3 regions of the Streptomyces yamdrokensis genome follow, and region 1 is predicted to be linked to each of the others. Evidence: riboswitches for the same ligand, from Rfam matches in the RefSeq annotation. Region 1 holds a riboswitch; each other region holds the start of a gene.
The links. A riboswitch is a leader RNA that binds a small molecule or an ion and turns the genes downstream of it on or off. The one in region 1 is predicted to bind cyclic di-AMP.
Positions count from the first base shown of each region.

Region 2: linked by a shared signal. The riboswitch ahead of ACWZEH_RS20375 (transglycosylase SLT domain-containing protein) and the one ahead of ACWZEH_RS13695 (transglycosylase family protein) in region 1 are both predicted to bind cyclic di-AMP.
Region 3: linked by a shared signal. The riboswitch ahead of ACWZEH_RS16160 (M23 family metallopeptidase) and the one ahead of ACWZEH_RS13695 (transglycosylase family protein) in region 1 are both predicted to bind cyclic di-AMP.

Region 1 is NZ_CM132679.1:3,165,131-3,167,323, forward strand. Features, by position in the region: gene ACWZEH_RS13695 (transglycosylase family protein) at 173-931, opposite strand; cyclic di-AMP (ydaO/yuaA leader) riboswitch at 936-1,105, opposite strand; gene ACWZEH_RS13700 (transglycosylase family protein) at 1,437-2,193, opposite strand, start outside.
Region 2 is NZ_CM132679.1:4,554,837-4,557,029, reverse strand. Features, by position in the region: gene ACWZEH_RS20380 (polyprenyl synthetase family protein) at 1-25, opposite strand, end outside; cyclic di-AMP (ydaO/yuaA leader) riboswitch at 697-861, shown strand; gene ACWZEH_RS20375 (transglycosylase SLT domain-containing protein) at 865-1,359, shown strand; gene ACWZEH_RS20370 (HAD family hydrolase) at 1,450-2,193, opposite strand, start outside.
Region 3 is NZ_CM132679.1:3,670,913-3,673,105, forward strand. Features, by position in the region: gene ACWZEH_RS16155 (PrsW family intramembrane metalloprotease) at 1-88, shown strand, start outside; gene ACWZEH_RS16160 (M23 family metallopeptidase) at 191-1,225, opposite strand; cyclic di-AMP (ydaO/yuaA leader) riboswitch at 1,238-1,395, opposite strand; tRNA gene ACWZEH_RS16165 (tRNA-Met) at 1,721-1,794, opposite strand; gene ACWZEH_RS16170 (dihydrofolate reductase family protein) at 1,861-2,193, opposite strand, start outside.

The DNA of each region.
Region 1 (2,193 bases):
ACAGAACCGAGAGTAAATTGTTTCCGAACGGAACAAAAAGGTTTCCGGGAAATCCGGGGACGGGGGGCCGGGGCCGGCCACGGAAAAGCCCCGCCCCGGCGCGTACGGGGGAGACGCGCCGGGGCGGGGCGGACCTTCGCGGGGACGGGGGCCCGGACCCGCGGCCGGCGTCCTACTTCAGGTGCAGCTGCTGGCCCGGGTAGATGAGGTCGGCGTCCTCGACGATGTCGTCGTTCAGCTTGAACAGCTTGCCCCAGCCGCCCTTGACCTCGTGCTCCGAGGCGATCGAGCTGAGGGTGTCGCCCTTGACGACCTTGTACTCGCCGTCGCCCTTCTCGACCTTCTCACCGGTCGGGGTGGTGACGGTCTTCCCGGCGGCCGGACGCTCGTCGGAGCGGGAGGCCTTCTGCTCGGCGGAACGCTCGGGAGCGGCCTCGGTGCTCTGCTCCTGGGGCTCCTGCTCCGGGGACTGCTGCTGGGAGCTCTGCGAGGAGCCGCCGTCCTGGCTGCCGGAGCCCTGGTTGCCCGAGCCCTCGGCGGAACCGCCACCGGTGTAGGCGGCGTTGGACAGGCCCTTGCCGCAGACCGGCCAGGCACCCTTGCCCTGGCCCGCGAGGACCTTCTCGGCGATCTCGATCTGCTGGGCCTTGCTGGCCTGGTCGGCGGTGGCGGCGTACTGCGTGCCGCCGTAGCCGGCCCAGGTGGAGGCGGAGAACTGCAGGCCGCCGTAGTAGCCGTTGCCGGTGTTGATCGACCAGTTGCCGCCGGACTCGCACTGGGCGACGGTGTCCCACTCGGCGGGAGTGGCGGCCGAGGCGCTGCCGGCCGCCATCAGCGGGGCGGCGACGGCGGCACCGGTGATGCCGGCGACGGCGATGGCACGGGTGGCCTTGGACGGACGACGGTGCTTGCCCTTGCTGGAAAACAGCATGGATGGATCCCCTCACCGACGCCTACGAGGTGAGCTGTCGGGTTCGGGCCGGTTGAGTTGCCCGGCCGCGTTCCCTTGCGGGACGCGGCTTCACCCCGAGCCGCATCCGGCGTACTTCACCGGATCCGGCGCCTACCTTGGGTCCCCCGCTCCTGCCTACGGCGCATGACGCGACGACTGTTCCCGTGCTGCCACTGGCAGGATTCGGCGTGGCGGCAGCCGGGGCCCGCGATGGCGAGCGATCACGACCGTAGGCACGCCCCCGGCGGATTATCAAAGACGATCAGGGCTTCTGAGACCTATCTCTCATCACCTTTAAAACGGACATTCGTTGCGAAACGTGACTCTCAACTTCCGCCGCCGACGCGCTTTTTCGCACGCCGGCCCGCCTGTCGCCCAATCGACGCACCGTCATCACCCGGCCGGCGCACGGCCGACGCCCGAGCGGCCGGCCGCCGCTGCGGGAATGTCGGCATTTACCCGATTCGAAACCAGATGCGAGTTCCTAGCCGAAAAGGGTGAGATTCGGGGCGTTCGCGCCCGCGGCTTCGTCGTCCCCGCCGTACTGGGCGAGCCATCCGCCGCCGAGCGCAAGGGAGTCGGAGGCGACCGAGGAGCCGCCCGCGGAGGCCGCGCCGGAGTCGCTCGACGGGGAGGAGCCGTCGAGGCCGCGCGTGAAGCCGAGACCGCCGCGCGAGGCGTGCCGGCCGGAGGATCCGGCGTCACGGTCCGCACGCGCCTCTTCCTCGGCGCTGGCGCCGCGGTGACGGCCGCCGCCGGAGTCCTCGCCGTCGGCCGATTCCGAAGCGTCGGCCTTCTGCCCCGACTTGTCCGAGTCGTCACCCTTGGCGGAGGAAGACGCGGAGGGGGAGGGAAAGGCGTCCGCCCCTCCTTCCTTCTTCCGGCCGTCCGCGGCGTCTTCGTCGCCCTCGTCGCCCTCGGCGTCCTTCGCGTCCTTCGCGTCCGACGAGGAGCCGGCGGACTGGGACGGCGACGGAGTGGCGGACCTTTCGGAGCCGGTCCCGCCCGACGAGTCGCCCTCCGCGCCGGTGTCGACGTCGAGCACGGACGAGTCCTGCTCCAGGCCCCCCAGCAGCCCGCAGGCTCTCCACACACCGACGCCCTGGTCGGCGAGGATCTTCTCGGCCACGGCTATCTGCTGGCCGCGGCTGGCCTGGTCGGCGCTGGCCGCGTAGTCGAGGCCGCCGTAGGCCTCCCAGTCCTCCTGGGTCAACTGCAGGCCGCCGTAGTAGCCGTTGCCG
Region 2 (2,193 bases), 1.4 Mb from region 1:
GCCCGAACGGCCCGACGACGGTCACGAGGGGTCTCCTGTCTGCTGGTGTCCACTGGCGCTTAGACGTCTTGCACAGTTTGTCGATAGGTCGCTGACATCACTCGAGTCAGCGTATCCGGTCATGTTTCGATCACCGTCAGCACCCACATTCCCCGGCCTCACCCGCACACGCGCGGACCGAGGCTCACGGCGCCCTCCGGTATCGGATCACCATCGGATCGTTTCTGACCAGTTGGTAACAAAGGATATTCGCCACCTTTCGGATGCAGCGACCCACTCTCGAGGCGCAACCCCGCACCCGGCCCGGCATGCGACCCGACACCCGGCACGACACGCGGCCCGGCGTACGGCCCGACGTACGGTCCCGCACGCGGGTCGCCCCGCCCACCCCGGAGTCCGATTTGCCGTAATTGCCAAGCGGATTCCCCTTGGTGGCAAATGCGTCCACGCGGTGCGGCCAGTGAAGTGAGTCACGCGCGTCCCGGCACGTCCGCCCCTCGCGCCGACCGGCGCTTCCCCTTGCCACGAACGCGAGTTGACCCTTGGCGCCCGCAAAGGATCAAGTACCCCAAAACCCCCGCAACAAGATCAAGCGGTGCGATCCGTGATGGTCGCACTTGTTTCCGACAAGTGCACTCGCATACGTTCCCGGCTTGTCGGGCGGACGCCGAATCCTGCCGCCGCCCGCGCCACCCATCGACGAACTCACTCACGCACGGCAGGAGCGGGGGACCCAGGCAAGCCGCCGGACCGGTTCGCAGCCGGAACGGCTCGGGGTGAAGCCATGCCCGCACGGGCACGGCCGGGCACTCTCCCGCCCGAACCCGACAGCTCACCTCGCAGGCGTAGGAGAGGAACACAGACATGACCGCATCCGGTCCGCCCCGCCGCTTCGGCCGCTCCCGCCTCGTCCGCTCCTTCGCCGTCGCCGGTGTCGCGGCGGTCGCCCTCCCGCTGTTCGGTGCCACCACCGCCTCAGCCGCGCCCGCCGCTGCCGCGACGTCCACCCCTGCCACCGCCGGCACCGTGACCGCGTACCCGGACAACCTCGACGGCTGGATCCGCGAGTCCCTGTCCGTCATGGCGCAGCACGGCATCCCCGGCAGCTACGACTCCATCCACCGCAACATCCTGCGCGAGTCGTCCGGCAACCCGCAGGCCATCAACCTGTGGGACTCCAACGCCATGGCCGGCACCCCGTCGAAGGGCCTGCTCCAGGTCATCGACCCGACCTTCCAGGCGTACCACGTGCCCGGCACGGCCTTCGACCCGTTCGACCCGGTCGCGAACATCACGGCGGCCTGCAACTACGCGGCGGACCGCTACGGCTCCATCGACAACGTCTTCGGCGCCTACTGAGACACCTGAGACATCCGATACGTCCGGGCCCATCGGAACGCCGGAACACCGGAACGCGGCGGCACCGGCCACACCGGCGGACACCGAGGCCTACCGGGACACGCTCCCGGACCTGGGGCGGGGCAGCACGTGTTGGGGCACGCGCGGCTCCGCTCCGCCGAACAACCGCTCGAGGACGACGGCCACGCCGTCGTCCTCGTTCGACGTGGTGACCTCGTCGGCCACCGCCTTGAGCTCGGGGTGCGCGTTGGCCATGGCGACTCCGTGGGCCGCCCAGTCGAACATCGGGATGTCGTTGGGCATGTCACCGAAGGCGACGGCCCGCTCCGGATCCAGCCCCAGGTGCTCGGCGGCCAGCGCGAGACCCGTCGCCTTGGTGACACCGCACGGCTGGAGTTCCACGGTGCCCGGACCCGACATCGTGACCGTGGCCAGCGAGCCGACCGCCGCACGGGCCGTCGCCGCCAGCTCGTCGTCGGTCAGGTCGGGATGGCGCAGCAGCACCTTGCTGATCGGCCGGGCCCACAGATCGTCCCGCCGTTCGACCCGCACGGCGGGCAGCGTCGGGTGCGGCATCAGATAGCCCGACTCGATCAGGGTGAGCCCGTCCACCCCGTTCTGGTCGACCGCGGCGTACAGCTCCCCGACCTCGGCCTCGATCTTGCCGAGCGCGGTCTCCGCCAGTTCCCGGTCCAGGGTGACCGACCACAGCAGCCGGTCCGTGCCGGCGTCGTACACCTGCGCGCCCTGTGCGCACACCGCGAGCCCCGTGGACCCCAGGTCGTCCAGGAGCGGCCGCACTCCGGGCGCCGGGCGCCCCGTCACCACGAGGTG
Region 3 (2,193 bases), 510 kb from region 1:
CGGCCCGTACGGCGCCGTGAACCCCGGCCACCCTGCGGCCGGGCCGAACCCCTACGCGCACCCGTACCGCCCCTGGCAGCGCCCCTGAAAACGCCGAACCGGCAGTCCTGACGTCGGGGGGCGTCGTCAGGGCTGCCGGGGCTGCGGCTGCGTGGGGCGCGGGACGCGAAGACCGGCCGGGGCCGGGGTCTCAGACGGCGAGGCCCTTCGACTGCATCCAGGCCATCGGGTCGATGCCCGAGGCGGAGCCGGCCGGGTGCACCTCCAGGTGGAGGTGGGCGCCGGTGGAGTTGCCGGTGGAGCCGACGCGGCCGATCACATCGCCGGTGTTGACCTGCTGGCCGACGCTGACGCTGATGGAGGACTGGTGGGCGTACCAGATCTCGGTGCCGTCGTCGAGGGTCAGCACGGTCTTGTAACCGTACGAGCCGTCCCAGCCGGCGGAGGTGATCGTGCCGGTGTGGACCGCCTTGATCAGCGTGCCCGTGGGGGCGGCGAAGTCCAGGCCCGTGTGCTGGCCGGAGGACCAGTAGGCGCCGGCCTGACCGAAGGTCGAGGAGATGGTGTACGAGGAGGTGGGCAGCGCGTACTGCGTGGCCAGTTCGGCGAGACGCTCGGCCTCGGCCTTCTTCGCGGCCTCCTCCTCCGCCTTCTTCTTCGCCGCGGCGGCCTTCTCCTCGGCCTCCTTCTTCGCGGCGGCGGCCTGCTCCTTGGCCTCCTTCTCCGCCTTCGCGGCGGCTTCGGCGGCGGCCCTGTCCTCGGCCTGGCTCTGCTGCTGCTCGACCTGCGCCATGATCCGGGCGCGCAGCACCTCGCCGGCGTCGGAAGCGCTGCCCTGCTCGGCCTCGTCGGCGACCGCGCCGATGCTGCTGAGCGGGGTGGCGGAGCCCTGGGGGGTTTCCTCGTCGGAGATGAGGGAACCAACAGAGGGAAGGTCCGGTACGGAGATGGAGACCGGCGGCTTGCCGGTCTGGGCGCTGGCCATGCCGCCACCGGCGACAGCGGCTATGACACCGACGCCCAGGACGGTGGAGCTACGGGCGAGGCCTCCGCCGCGCTGCTTGCCGACACGATGCCGGCCGCGCACGGGACGAATGGAATCCTCGGTGGGGTTCCACTCCTCGAAGGGGCCCTCGTCGGTGCGGATGCCGCCGTAGCCGAAGGTGTCGCTGTCGCGTCGGCTCGGCATGAAGGGGGCCTCGGGGGCAGGCCGGTTGGACGCCACGTGGGGCGCACTCCTTTCCTTCCTTCTCGCCTACCGGGTTAGCTGACGGGTTCGGAGCAGGAAGGTCTCCTACGCGCGTATACCGTCCGTGTCTCCACGGGGGCATCCGCGCGATTCACCCCAAGATGTTGGTTCCCCGGTTCCCTTGCGGGATTCGGCGCGTGCGCACGGAGCCGACTCGTGTGACGGCTGGGACGACCGCGCTGCGTTATCGAACGTTAATAGACGCGAGGGTCGTATTCCAAGCCGTTCCTCTTGATCGTTAACGACTTCCGCACGGACTTAAGCGCCACGACCGGTCGAAACCGGGCGAGTTGACTTCACCGTCCTCGTCACACTCGAGTTGACGGTGCGTCAATTGTTATGCGCAGCGAGGCGGCTCGATCACCTGGCGTCACATCTTCGCGGAAGTACCCCGGGACGCTCTCCCGAAACGGGACGGACGCAAAAGGCCGAGGGCCGGAATCCTCTCGGATTCCGGCCCTCGGCCTTCAGTAGCGGGGACAGGATTTGAACCTGCGACCTCTGGGTTATGAGCCCAGCGAGCTACCGAGCTGCTCCACCCCGCGTCGTTGTGTTCACCAGCATACGGCATCCGCGGGGCACTTCGCACACACGTTGCCGCCGCCCCTGCCTCACCGGCCGAGCAGATGGCCGTTCGGCGCCTCGGCGGCCTCCTTGTGCTCCGGCAGGACGACGACCAGGGCGCCCTCCGCGGCCAGTACCCCGCTGCCGTCGGCGTCCTCCACGAAGGTGTCCGGCTCCCGCCACGCGGTGACCACCCGCCGTACTCCCGCGTCCAGGACCAGCCGGGCGCAGGGCACCGGCCGGGAGGCGCGCCGGGCGCAGGGTTCCAGGCTGGAGTACACGGTGGCGGTCGCGAGCCGCGGGTCCGCGGGGTCGATCCCGGCGAGGGCGGCCTCCTCGGCGTGCACCACCGGATCACCGCCCTCGCGGGAGTGGCCCCG